DNA from 3 places in the Streptomyces stoeckheimensis genome. Region 3 is predicted to be linked to each of the others. Evidence: predicted binding sites of a transcription regulator. Region 3 holds the regulator's gene; each other region holds the start of a gene.
The links. The regulator HrcA, encoded in region 3, represses chaperone genes, less so after heat shock. The targets are predictions, from matches to a motif close to TTNGCACTCNGNNNNNCNGAGTGCNAA.
Positions count from the first base shown of each region.

Region 1: groL (chaperonin GroEL) is a predicted target of HrcA. The motif match lies at 1,730-1,756, and genes of this name have one in related genera.
Region 2: groES (co-chaperone GroES) is a predicted target of HrcA. The motif match lies at 2,051-2,077, and genes of this name have one in related genera.

Region 1 covers NZ_CP169550.1:4,949,638-4,953,869, forward strand. The annotation lists gene thrC (threonine synthase) at 1-617, shown strand, start outside; gene ACE1OC_RS22625 (ubiquitin-like small modifier protein 1) at 653-931, shown strand; gene ACE1OC_RS22630 (cold-shock protein) at 1,347-1,553, shown strand; gene groL (chaperonin GroEL) at 1,922-3,544, shown strand; gene ACE1OC_RS22640 (hypothetical protein) at 3,707-4,232, opposite strand, start outside.
Region 2 covers NZ_CP169550.1:3,707,824-3,712,055, reverse strand. The annotation lists gene ACE1OC_RS16505 (sensor histidine kinase) at 1-1,190, opposite strand, end outside; gene ACE1OC_RS16500 (response regulator transcription factor) at 1,183-1,866, opposite strand; gene groES (co-chaperone GroES) at 2,220-2,528, shown strand; gene groL (chaperonin GroEL) at 2,665-4,232, shown strand, end outside.
Region 3 covers NZ_CP169550.1:6,036,807-6,041,038, forward strand. The annotation lists gene hemW (radical SAM family heme chaperone HemW) at 1-97, shown strand, start outside; gene ACE1OC_RS27350 (DUF3097 domain-containing protein) at 145-942, opposite strand; gene ACE1OC_RS27355 (MBL fold metallo-hydrolase) at 971-1,696, opposite strand; gene hrcA (heat-inducible transcriptional repressor HrcA) at 1,850-2,866, shown strand; gene dnaJ (molecular chaperone DnaJ) at 2,867-4,003, shown strand; gene ACE1OC_RS27370 (nitronate monooxygenase) at 4,183-4,232, shown strand, end outside.

The DNA of each region.
Region 1 (4,232 bases), 1.1 Mb from region 3:
ACCTGCGCCCGTACTACGGCGAGGGTTCCAAGACCCTGGCGTACGAGATCTGCGAGCAGCTCGGCTGGCAGCTGCCCGACCAGATCGTCATCCCGATCGCGTCCGGCTCGCAGCTCACGAAGATCGACAAGGGTCTGCAGGAGCTGATCAAGCTCGGCCTCGTCGAGGACAAGCCGTACAAGATCTTCGGCGCCCAGGCCGAGGGCTGCTCGCCCGTCTCGACCGCCTTCAAGGCCGGTCACGAGGTGGTCCGCCCGCAGAAGCCGAACACCATCGCCAAGTCGCTGGCCATCGGCAACCCGGCGGACGGCCCGTACGTCCTGGACATCGCGCGCCGCACCGGCGGCTTCGTCGAGGACGTCAACGACGAGCAGGTCGTCGAGGCCATCAAGATCCTCGCCCAGACCGAGGGCATCTTCGCCGAGACCGCGGGCGGCGTGACCGTCGGCGTGACGAAGAAGCTCATCGAGGACGGGCACCTCGACCCCACGCTGACCACCGTGATCCTGAACACCGGTGACGGCCTCAAGACCCTGGAGGCGGTGGCCGAAGGTGGTGGCCAGACCGCCACCATCCGCCCCAGCCTGGACGCGTTCCGCGCCGCCAACCTGGCCTGATCTCTCTCCCTGCACACCGGAAAGGCAGTAGCGCCATGAGCGTCAACGTCCGCATCCCCACCATCCTGCGCACCTACACCGGCGGCCAGGCCGAGGTCTCCGCCGAGGGCGCGACCCTCGAAGAGGTCATCCAGTCCCTGGAGGCCAGCCACCCCGGCATCGCCGCGCGCGTCCTGGACGACCAGGGCAAGCTGCGCCGCTTCGTCAACGTCTACGTGAACGACGACGACGTGCGCTTCGAGGGCGGGCTGCAGACGTCCACTCCGGACGGCGCCGGCGTTTCGATCATCCCCGCCGTCGCGGGCGGCTGCTGAGGCGCCTACCGCCTCCGTAGGGCTGCGTAAGACTCCGCAGAAACTGAATTGCCCCCTCCGTTACTAAACGGAGGGGGCAATTCTGCCTGGTTGGGCGCGGTAGAGTTGGGGAAGTCCCCTCCGCTGTTCTTGCCCGCCGCATATGAGCGGGTCGCGTGAGGGTTGACATTGAGTCAACATGCAAGTGCGCTATGGGTCGTTGGCGGCGTTTGTCCGGCCCGAGTTGCCCTGGAATATTCCTGGTTTTCACCCTATTTCAATCTTTTGCCGTGTCCAGAATTCTCGTCGGAATGACCTGTTGCAGACAGCAGCGGTGCGGATACATTCAGCCCCGGTCGAGGCGTTCCGGCGCAAGTTCTGACCCGGGACCGCGAAGTGCGGTCCTGCGCAAGGGCCAGTAATAGGGGAGTTAGGCATGGCTCAGGGCACCGTCAAGTGGTTCAACGCGGAGAAGGGCTACGGCTTCATCGCGGTCGACGGTGGTGCGGATGTGTTCGTCCACTACAGCGCCATCCAGATGGACGGGTACCGCACCCTTGAAGAGGGTCAGCGGGTCGAATTCGAGATCTCGCAGGGCCAGAAGGGTCCGCAGGCGGACATGGTCAAGCTCGCCGCCGGCTAGTCCGACCGCGATCGACCACCGACACGTACGGGGCCGCGCACAGTGGCCGCGCACGACGGCACAACGGCATGTGTACGAGGGGCCCACATCCTGGACACGGGATGCGGGCCCCTCGTGCGTGGCGGCTCCGGCGCCCTTGCGGCGTCTGGGTGTTCATCCCGGGTTGCCCGAAGCCGCTTGCACTCGGGGGGGTCGAGTGCTAATCATTGGCGTTAGCACTCTCCGGGTGAGAGTGCTACTAAACGAGGACCGGGTCGGTGAGGCCCGCAGGGTCCGGTGGGAAGGAACCGCCGGGCACGCAGGCCGTCCGTCGCGGGCGCGGGCGCGGTCCGGGAGCAATCCACCGCTGTCCGGGAGGACCACTTCAGATGGCCAAGATCATTGCGTTCGACGAGGAGGCCCGTCGCGGCCTCGAGCGTGGGATGAACCAGCTCGCCGACGCCGTCAAGGTCACCCTTGGCCCCAAGGGTCGCAACGTCGTCCTTGAGAAGAAGTGGGGCGCCCCCACGATCACCAACGATGGTGTCTCCATCGCCAAGGAGATCGAGCTCGAGGACCCGTACGAGAAGATCGGCGCCGAGCTGGTCAAGGAAGTCGCCAAGAAGACGGACGACGTCGCCGGCGACGGTACGACCACCGCCACCGTTCTCGCCCAGGCGCTCGTCCGCGAGGGCCTGCGCAACGTGGCCGCCGGTGCGAACCCGATGGCCCTCAAGCGCGGCATCGAGAAGGCCGTCGAGGCCGTCTCCGCCGCCCTGCTGGCGCAGGCCAAGGACGTCGAGACCAAGGAGCAGATCGCTTCGACGGCCTCCATCTCCGCCGCCGACACCCAGATCGGCGAGCTCATCGCCGAGGCCATGGACAAGGTCGGCAAGGAAGGCGTCATCACGGTCGAGGAGTCGCAGACCTTCGGCCTGGAGCTCGAGCTCACCGAGGGCATGCGCTTCGACAAGGGCTACATCTCGGCGTACTTCGCCACCGACATGGAGCGCATGGAGTCGTCCCTCGACGACCCGTACATCCTGATCGTCAACTCCAAGATCGGCTCGGTCAAGGACCTGCTGCCGCTCCTGGAGAAGGTCATGCAGTCCGGCAAGCCGCTGCTGATCATCGCCGAGGACGTCGAGGGCGAGGCGCTCTCCACCCTCGTCGTCAACAAGATCCGCGGCACCTTCAAGTCCGTTGCCGTCAAGGCCCCGGGCTTCGGTGACCGTCGCAAGGCCATGCTCGGCGACATCGCCATCCTCACGGGCGGCACGGTCATCTCCGAGGAGGTCGGCCTCAAGCTCGAGAACGCCGGTCTCGACCTGCTCGGCCGCGCCCGCAAGGTCGTCATCACCAAGGACGAGACCACCATCGTCGACGGTGCCGGTGACAGCGACCAGGTCCAGGGTCGCGTCAACCAGATCCGCGCCGAGATCGAGAACTCCGACTCGGACTACGACCGCGAGAAGCTGCAGGAGCGCCTGGCGAAGCTCGCCGGCGGTGTTGCGGTCATCAAGGCCGGCGCCGCGACCGAGGTCGAGCTCAAGGAGCGCAAGCACCGCATCGAGGACGCCGTTCGCAACGCGAAGGCGGCCGTCGAAGAGGGCATCGTCGCCGGTGGCGGCGTGGCCCTGCTGCAGGCCTCCTCGGTCTTCGAGAAGCTCGAGCTCACCGGCGACGAGGCGACCGGCGCCAACGCCGTCAAGCTCGCGCTGGAGGCCCCGCTCAAGCAGATCGCCGTCAACGGTGGTCTCGAGGGTGGCGTCGTCGTGGAGAAGGTCCGCAACCTGCAGATCGGTTGGGGCCTGAACGCCGCGACCGGCGAGTACGTCGACATGATCGCGTCGGGCATCATCGACCCGGCGAAGGTCACCCGCTCTGCCCTGCAGAACGCGGCGTCGATCGCGGCCCTCTTCCTCACCACCGAGGCCGTCATCGCCGACAAGCCCGAGAAGGCCGGCGCCGCTGCCGGCGGCGGCATGCCGGGCGGCGACATGGACTTCTGATCCACCCCCGGGCTCCGGCCCGAAGGTAGATCGGCTGTTCTTCACGTACCGAGGGCGGCACCCCTTCCTGACGGAGGGGGTGCCGCCCTCGGGCGTTTCCGCGGTCCTTGGGGGTCGGCGGCGCTTGGGGTCAGCGCCGGTTGGGTGCGGCGCCGCTCGGGCTCAGCGGTCCTTGCCGAGGGCGCCGAGCGCTCCCAGCAGGGCCGCGAACCCGACCGCGACGAGGACCGCGGAGCGCAGCCCCCAGGCGTGGAGGTCCGTGGCCCGCTCCGACTGCACCCGGCCCCGCGGGTCGTAGACCAGCCGCAGCTCCTCCCCGGCCTTCGCGATCTCCCGCTCCCTGGTCAGCAGGGCGGGACCGCCCGGCGGGCAGTCGAGCCGGTGGTCGTACACGGTGGTGCGGGTCACGCTCTGGCCCTCGGGTTGGAAGGCGGAATCCGTCTCGACCCGGGAGGTCACCTCCCTGACCACGCACACGACCTCGACTCCCCGCTCCCGCAGCACCAGGTCGTCCACGCCCATCAGGGCGATGAACACGCCGACGGCCGCGGGGACCCCGGCCAGGACGGCGAGGGCCGAGCCCCGGCGCTCGGCCAGGGTGTAGGTGTGCAGGGCGAGGCCGGACAGGGGTACGAAGAGCCCGAAGAGGGCGACCCACGCGTCCCCCAGCCATCCGTCGCCCAGCCAC
Region 2 (4,232 bases), 2.3 Mb from region 3:
TCCGTGACCTCCAGCAGCGCCCAGCCGTCCTCGGTCGAGGCCCGGACCGCGACCCCGGTACGGGCGTACCGCAGGGCGTTGTCCACCAGGTTGGCCAGCGCCCGCTCCAGCCGCGCCGGATCCCCGGCGGCCGGTACGGGAGCCCGCGCGTCCAGCCGTAGCCGGGCCCGGGGCTCCGGGCGCCGCGCCGCATCCTCGGCGGCCAGCAGCGCGAGGTCCACCGGCTCGGTGCGCGGCGCCGGCCCGCCGTCCAGCCGGGCCAGCAGGAGCAGATCGGCCGCGATGCCCTGCAGCCGCTCGGTATCGGCCAGCGCGGCGGCCACCGACTCCCGGTCGGGGTCCCGCAGCGCCACCTCCAGCCGGGACCGGACGGCGGCGAGGGGGTTGCGCAGCTCGTGCGAGGCGTCGGCGGTGAACTGCCGCTGGCGGGCGTCGCTGCGCTCCAGCCGGTCGAGCGTCTCGTTGACCGTCCTGGCCAGCTGCGCGATCTCGTCGGCGCCGCCCGGGTCCGGGACCCGCCGGTCCAGCTCGCTCCCGGTGACCGCCGCCAGCCCGGTGCGGATCGCGGTGACCGGGCGCAGCGCATGGCCCGTCACCCACCAGGCCAGGGTCGCCGCGAAGACGATCAGCGGAGGCGCGCCGGCCAGCAACCCGACCGCGACGGCCCGGTTGGAGTCGTCGACGTCGCCGAGCACGGTCGCGGCGTAGACGGTGTGCGGATCGTGCGCCCCCGGCGGGCCGGGCGCGTCCACGGCGACCACCACGCGCCGCTGTGCGCCGGGGCGCGCGGGCGGCAGGACGGCCGATCGCACGTCCCGGCCAGGCGCGGGGCTCAGCTCCGTGAGCTCCGGGGTGTCCTTCAGGTCCCCGCTGGTGGCCACGACCGTCCCGGCGGCGTTCCGTACGAGGACCAGGTCGACCCCGTCCTCGGGCGCGGGCAGCCGGCCGGCGGCCGGGAGGATCCCGGTGTCGTACTGGCCGGCCACCTTGCGGGCGGCGAGCTCGGTGCGGCCGGTGGTGTTCTCGATGAGGTTGGCGCGCAACAGGGTGTAGAGCCACAGCCCGCCTGCGGCCAGGACGGCGGCCATCGCGAGGGCGGCGGCCGCGGCGGCGCGTGCGCGGAGGCTGCCGAGGCGGCGGGGTCGGCGCGGTGCGGGCCCCGGCCCCGGCCCCGGCCCGGGCTCAGCCACCGTCCGGGGCCATCCGGTAGCCGGTGCCGTGCACGGTGAGGATCGAGCGGCGGCCGAAGGGGGCGTCGATCTTCCGGCGGAGCGAGGAGACGTAGACCTCGACGATGTTCGGGTCGATGCCGTGCGGGCCGTCCCAGACCTCGTCGAGGATGTCCTGCTTGGCGACGGCCCGGCCGGGCTGCTCCATCAGGCAGCCCAGGACGCCGAGCTCACGGGCGGTCAGCTCGATCTCGTGCGCGCCCCGGCGGCAGCGGCGTCCCTGGGCGTCGAGCACGAGGTCGCCGGCCTGGAGGACGGCGGGCCGGGCGGCGGTGGCGGTGCGGCGGGTGAGCGCGCGGAGGCGGGCGGCGAGGACGACGAAGGAGAACGGTTTCGTCAGGTAGTCGTCCGCGCCTGAGTCCAGCCCTTCGGCCTCGTCGTACTCGCCGTCCTTGGCGGTCAGCATCAGCACCGGGGTGGCGACGCCGTGGGACCGCATCCGGGTGCAGATCTCGTAGCCCGAGAGGCCCGGGAGCATCAGGTCGAGGAGCACCACGTCGTACGGGCCTCCGGTGAGGGCCAGGTCCAGGCCGCGGTGGCCGTCGTGGGCGAGATCGACCCAGTGGCCGTCGGCGGAGAGGCCGCGCCGCAGTGAATCGGCGAGGCTGACTTCGTCTTCGACGACCAGGATCCGCATCCCCCAAGCCTCACATACCGGGCGCCGCACCTCCTCGATGCGCCGCTCGCGCGGTGCGACCCCTCGGGGCCGGCTCGGCGCCGCTGCGCCCGGCGCAGCGGTCCGGGGACTGGTCCCCGCCAGCGGCTCCGCACCCCGAGAGGGCGGATCCAGCCGGCCCCGGCTGCGAAACCAGCGGCGCGTATTGGCACTCCGCTTGACCGAGTGCTAATCCCCGGAATAGTCTCGCGTCTGGCACTCGCCCCTGGTGAGTGCCAGCCCTGCGACAGGTAGATCCGGCACCCGCGACGACGGATCGACAAAGTCGCCACCCAGACAGTTAACTCCGGATCTCCGAAGCGGAAGGTCAGATCGTGACGACCACCAGCTCCAAGGTTGCCATCAAGCCGCTCGAGGACCGCATTGTGGTCCAGCCGCTCGACGCCGAGCAGACCACGGCCTCTGGCCTGGTCATCCCGGACACCGCGAAGGAGAAGCCCCAGGAGGGCGTCGTCCTCGCGGTGGGCCCGGGTCGCTTCGAGGACGGCCAGCGTCTCCCGCTGGACGTCACCGTCGGCGACGTCGTCCTGTACTCCAAGTACGGCGGCACCGAAGTGAAGTACAACGGCGAGGAGTACCTCGTCCTCTCGGCCCGCGACGTGCTCGCGATCGTCGAGAAGTAATCACTTCTCCAGTTTTGCTTTGAGCTACGCCCCTGGTCACCCCTGCTGATGCCGGGCGGCGAGGGGCGTAGTTCGTGTCTGACAGGCGGTCGCGGTGAGCGGCCGGGGATAGCAACGAGAGGGCTGAACCGCTCCCATGCCGAAGATTCTCAAGTTTGACGAGGACGCCCGTCGCGCCCTTGAGCGTGGCGTCAACAAGCTTGCCGACACCGTGAAGGTGACGATCGGTCCCAAGGGCCGCAACGTCGTCATCGACAAGAAGTTCGGCGCTCCCACCATCACGAACGACGGTGTCACCATCGCGCGTGAGGTCGAGCTCGACGACCCGTACGAGAACCTTGGCGCGCAGCTCGTCAAGGAGGTCGCGACCAAGACCAACGACGTCGCGGGCGACGGCACCACCACCGCCACCGTCCTGGCGCAGGCGCTGGTCCGCGAGGGTCTGCGCAACGTCGCCGCGGGTGCTTCCCCGGCCGCCCTGAAGAAGGGCATCGACGCCGCGGTCAAGGCCGTCTCCGACGAGCTCCTCGCGACCGCCCGTCCGATCGAGGACAAGTCCGACATCGCCGCCGTGGCCGCGCTCTCCGCGCAGGACCAGCAGGTCGGTGACCTCATCGCCGAGGCGATGGACAAGGTCGGCAAGGACGGTGTCATCACCGTCGAGGAGTCCAACGCCTTCGGCCTGGAGCTCGAGTTCACCGAGGGCATGGCCTTCGACAAGGGCTACCTGTCCCCGTACATGGTCTCCGACCAGGAGCGTATGGAGGCCATCCTCGATGACCCGTACATCCTGATCAACCAGGGCAAGATCTCCTCCATCCAGGACCTCCTGCCGCTGCTCGAGAAGGTCATCCAGGCCGGCGCCTCCAAGCCGCTCCTGATCATCGCCGAGGACGTCGAGGGCGAGGCGCTCTCCACCCTCGTCGTCAACAAGATCCGTGGCACCTTCAACGCCGTCGCCGTCAAGGCGCCCGGCTTCGGTGACCGCCGCAAGGCGATGCTCCAGGACATGGCCACCCTCACCGGTGCCACCGTCATCGCCGAGGAGGTCGGCCTCAAGCTCGACCAGGCCGGTCTGGACGTACTGGGCTCCGCCCGCCGCGTCACGATCTCCAAGGACAGCACCACCATCGTCGACGGTGGCGGCTCTTCCGACGAGGTCCTCGGCCGCGTCAACCAGATCAAGGCCGAGATCGAGTCCACCGACTCGGACTGGGACCGCGAGAAGCTGCAGGAGCGCCTGGCGAAGCTCGCCGGCGGCGTCTGCGTCATCAAGGTCGGCGCCGCCACCGAGGTGGAGCTCAAGGAGAAGAAGCACCGTCTCGAGGACGCCATCTCGGCGACCCGCGCCGCGGTCGAGGAGGGCATCGTCTCCGGCGGTGGCTCCGCTCTCGTCCACGCCGTGAAGGTGCTGGAAGGCAACCTGGGCCTGTCGGGCGACGAGGCCACCGGTGTCGCGGTCGTGCGCCGCGCCGCCGTCGAGCCGCTGCGCTGGATCGCCGAGAACGCCGGCCTCGAGGGCTACGTCATCACCTCGAAGGTCGCCGAGCTCGAGAAGGGCCAGGGCTTCAACGCCGCCACCGGCGAGTACGGCGACCTGGTCAAGGCCGGCGTCATCGACCCGGTCAAGGTCACCCGCTCCGCGCTGGAGAACGCCGCTTCCATCGCGTCCCTGCTGCTCACGACCGAGACCCTGGTCGTCGA
Region 3 (4,232 bases):
GCTCCTGGAAGCGGGCCCGTACGCGGCCGGTAGGGCCGTTCTGACCCTGCGCGGGCGGCTGCTGGCCGACGCGGTGGTCCGGGACCTGGTGGACTAGCCCCGTCCGGGTAGGGGACAGCCCCGCAGGGCCTCGGGCCCGGGGGGTTACGTCGTGACGTGGTCGATGAGGTGTTCCACCGCGCCCAGCAGCGTCGGCTCCAGGTCCTTGTACGAGGTCACGCGGGACAGGATGTGCTGCCAGGCGGCTCCGGTGTTCTCCGGCCAGCCCAGGGCGCGGCAGATGCCCGTCTTCCAGTCCTGGCCGGGCGGGATCACCGGCCAGGCGCGGATGCCCAGGGCCGAGGGTTTCACCGCCTGCCAGACGTCCACGTACGGGTGGCCCACGATCAGGACGTGCGGGGAGGTCACCGAGGCGGCGATGCGGGACTCCTTGGAGCCCGGGACCAGGTGGTCCACCAGGATGCCCAGCCGGGCGTCGGCGGCGGGGGCGAAGTCCGCGACCACCGACGGGAGGTCGTCGATGCCCTCCAGGTACTCCACCACGACGCCCTCGATGCGCAGGTCGTCGCCCCATACCCGTTCGACGAGTTCGGCGTCGTGGCGGCCCTCCACGTAGATCCGGCCCGCCCGGGCCACCCGCGCCCGGGCCCCGGGGACGGCGAGCGAACCCGAGGCCGTACGGGCCGGGGCGGCCGGCCCCCGCGCCGGGCGGGTCAGGGTCACCACCGCGCCGTCCAGGAGGAAACCGCGGGGTTCGAGGGGGAAGACGCGGCGCTTGCCGAAGCGGTCCTCCAGGGTGACCGTGCCCGCCTCGCAGGCCACCACCGCGCCGCAGAAGTCCGTACCCGCCACCTCGACCACCAGATCGGGATCGGCCGGCACCTCCGGCACGGGCTTGGCGCGCTTCCACTGCGGGGTCAGGTCGGGGGAGTACTCACGCATCCGGCCGAGGGTAGGAGAGCGGGCCGTCTCAGGTGTCCGACACGCCGAAACGGGCCGCCAGTGTGTCGCGTTGGGCACGTACGAAGGCCGCGTCGACCACCGCTCCGTGACCCGGTACGTACAGAGCGTCGTCCCCGCCCAGGGCGAGGAGCCGGTCCAGGGCCGCCGGCCACTGCCGCGGCACCGCGTCCGGCCCCGCCTGCGGCTCGCCCGATTCCTCGACCAGGTCGCCGCAGAAGACCACCTCGCGCGCACCGGGCACGAAGGCGGCCAGATCGTGCCGGGTGTGCCCCGGGCCCACGTTCGCCAGCAGCACCTGCACCCCGCCCAGGTCGAGTGTCCACTCGCCCGACACCAGGTGCCGGGGGACCACCAGCAGATCCGCCGCCTCGGCCGCCTCGGCCTCCGCCAGGCCGTGCCGGACCGCGTCCGCCCGCAGCTCGTCCCGGCTCACGGAGAGCAGGGCGTCCAGCCCGACCGGACCGTAGACCTCGGTCCCCGCGAACGCCGCACCGCCCAACACGTGGTCGAAATGTCCGTGTGTGAATGCGAGATGGGTCACGCGCCGGCCCGCCAGCCGCTCCGCCTCGGTGCGCACCAGCGCTCCTTCCCGCAGGCAGGACCCGGGGTCGATCAGAAGGGCGGAATCCTCGCCCACCACCAGTCCCACGGTGCAGTCCCACACCGGCAGGCGCCGCCGGCCGACCCGTTCGGTGAGCCGTTCCCAGCCCGCCTCTTCCCAACGCACGTCCATGCCGCGACGCTACCTTGGCGGGCCGCCCTTGCTAGGGGTGTACCACCCCGCCGTACACTGACCGGGGGATCTCTGGCACTCGAACGCTCAGAGTGCCAGCAGGCAGGGCCTGCCGAAGCCGCGAACGACGGAAACGATGGAGGTGTGCGCGCGATGCTCAGCGAACGCAGACTCGAAGTGCTGCGCGCCATCGTCCAGGACTACGTCGGGACGGAGGAGCCGGTCGGCTCCAAGGCGCTCACCGAGCGGCACCGGCTCGGCGTCTCGCCCGCCACCGTGCGCAACGACATGGCCGTGCTGGAGGACGAGGGCTACATCGCCCAGCCCCACACCAGCGCCGGCCGGATCCCCACCGACAAGGGCTACCGCCTGTTCGTCGACAAGCTGGCGGGGGTCAAACCGCTGTCGACGCCCGAGCGCCGGGCCATCCAGAACTTCCTCGACGGGGCCGTGGACCTCGACGACGTCGTCGGCCGTACGGTGCGGCTGCTCGCGCAGCTCACCCGACAGGTCGCCGTCGTCCAGTACCCCTCGCTCACCCGCTCCACCGTCCGGCACGTCGAGCTGCTCTCGCTGGCCCCGGCCCGCCTGATGCTCGTCCTCATCACGGACACCGGCCGGGTCGAGCAGCGGCTCGTCGACTGCCAGGCCCCCTTCGGGGAGGGCTCGCTCGCGGACCTGCGGGCCCGCCTCAACAGCCGTGTGGTCGGCCGCCGGTTCACCGACGTGCCGCCGCTGGTGAAGGACCTTCCGGAATCCTTCGAGAACGAGGACCGGGTGACGGTGCGTGCCGTCCTCGACACCCTTCTCGAAACGCTGGTCGAGGAGGCGGAGGAGCGGCTGATGATCGGCGGCACCGCCAACCTCACCCGCTTCGGACACGATTTTCCCCTGACGATCAGGCCGGTGCTCGAAGCGCTGGAGGAGCAGGTCGTGCTCCTCAAGCTGCTGGGCGAGGCCAGTGAGTCGGGAATGGCCGTAAAGATCGGGCATGAGAACGCCTACGAGGGACTGAACTCCACGTCCGTCGTCTCGGTCGGCTACGGTTCGGGCGGCGAAGCAGTCGCCAAACTCGGCGTGGTCGGACCGACCCGCATGGACTACCCCGGAACGATGGGAGCGGTACGCGCAGTGGCACGTTACGTCGGACAGATCCTGGCGGAGTCGTAAGTGGCCACGGACTACTACGCCGTTCTCGGCGTGCGCCGCGACGCATCGCAGGACGAGATCAAGAAGGCATTCCGGCGGCTCGCCCGCGAGCTGCACCCGGATGTGAACCCCGATCCCAAGACGCAAGAGCGTTTCAAGGAGATCAACGCCGCCTACGAGGTCCTCTCGGACCCGCAGAAGAAGCAGGTCTTCGACCTCGGCGGCGACCCGCTGTCCTCCTCGGGCGGCGGCGGAGCCGGCGGCTTCGGAGCGGGCGGCTTCGGCAACTTCTCCGACATCATGGACGCCTTCTTCGGCCAGTCCTCGCAGCGCGGACCGCGCTCGCGGACCCGCCGCGGCCAGGACGCCATGATCCGCCTCGACCTGGAACTGGACGAGGCGGCCTTCGGCACGACCAAGGACATCCAGGTCGACACGGCCGTCGTCTGCACCACCTGCTCCGGCGAGGGCGCCGCCCCCGGCACCTCGGCGCAGACGTGTGACATGTGCCGCGGCCGCGGCGAGGTCTCGCAGGTCACCCGGTCCTTCCTGGGCCAGGTCATGACCTCGCGGCCCTGCCCGCAGTGCCAGGGCTTCGGCACCGTGGTCCCGACCCCGTGCCCCGAGTGCGCGGGCGACGGCCGGGTCCGCTCCCGCCGCAGCCTCACCGTCAAGATCCCGGCCGGCGTCGAGAACGGCACCCGGATCCAGCTCGCGGGCGAAGGCGAGGTCGGCCCCGGCGGCGGCCCCGCCGGCGACCTGTACGTGGAGATCCACGAGCTGCCGCACCCGACCTTCCAGCGGCGCGGGGACGACCTGCACTGCACGGTCACCATCCCGATGACGGCGGCGGCCCTGGGCACCAAATGCCCGCTGGAGACGCTGGACGGCCTGGAGGAGATCGACATCCGGCCCGGCACCGGGTCCGGGCAGGCGATCCCGCTGCACGGCCGCGGCGTCACCCACCTGCGCGGCGGCGGGCGCGGCGACCTGATCGTGCACGTCGAGGTCACCACCCCGGGCAAGCTGGACGCGCAGCAGGAGGACCTGCTGCGCCAGCTGGCCAAGCTGCGTGGCGAGGAGCGGCCGATGGGCCAGTTCGCGCCGGGCCAGCAAGGCCTGTTCAGCCGCCTGAAGGACGCCTTCAACGGGCGCTGAGCCGCGCGCGGAGCAGCGTACGAGAACACCTGCGAGCCCGGTCCGGGGATCCCCGGACCGGGCTCGCGGCATACGGGGAGACGGGGCGGCGGCGGTATTCGGGCACCCCGGTGAAGGGGACTATGCCAGGCGAATGCCGTGATTCGGTCCCGTGAGCGGGACATGGCACGATGCAGCTCATGTCCTCCGCACCGAACGGTCTCTTCACGTACCCGATCGTGCAGGCGCC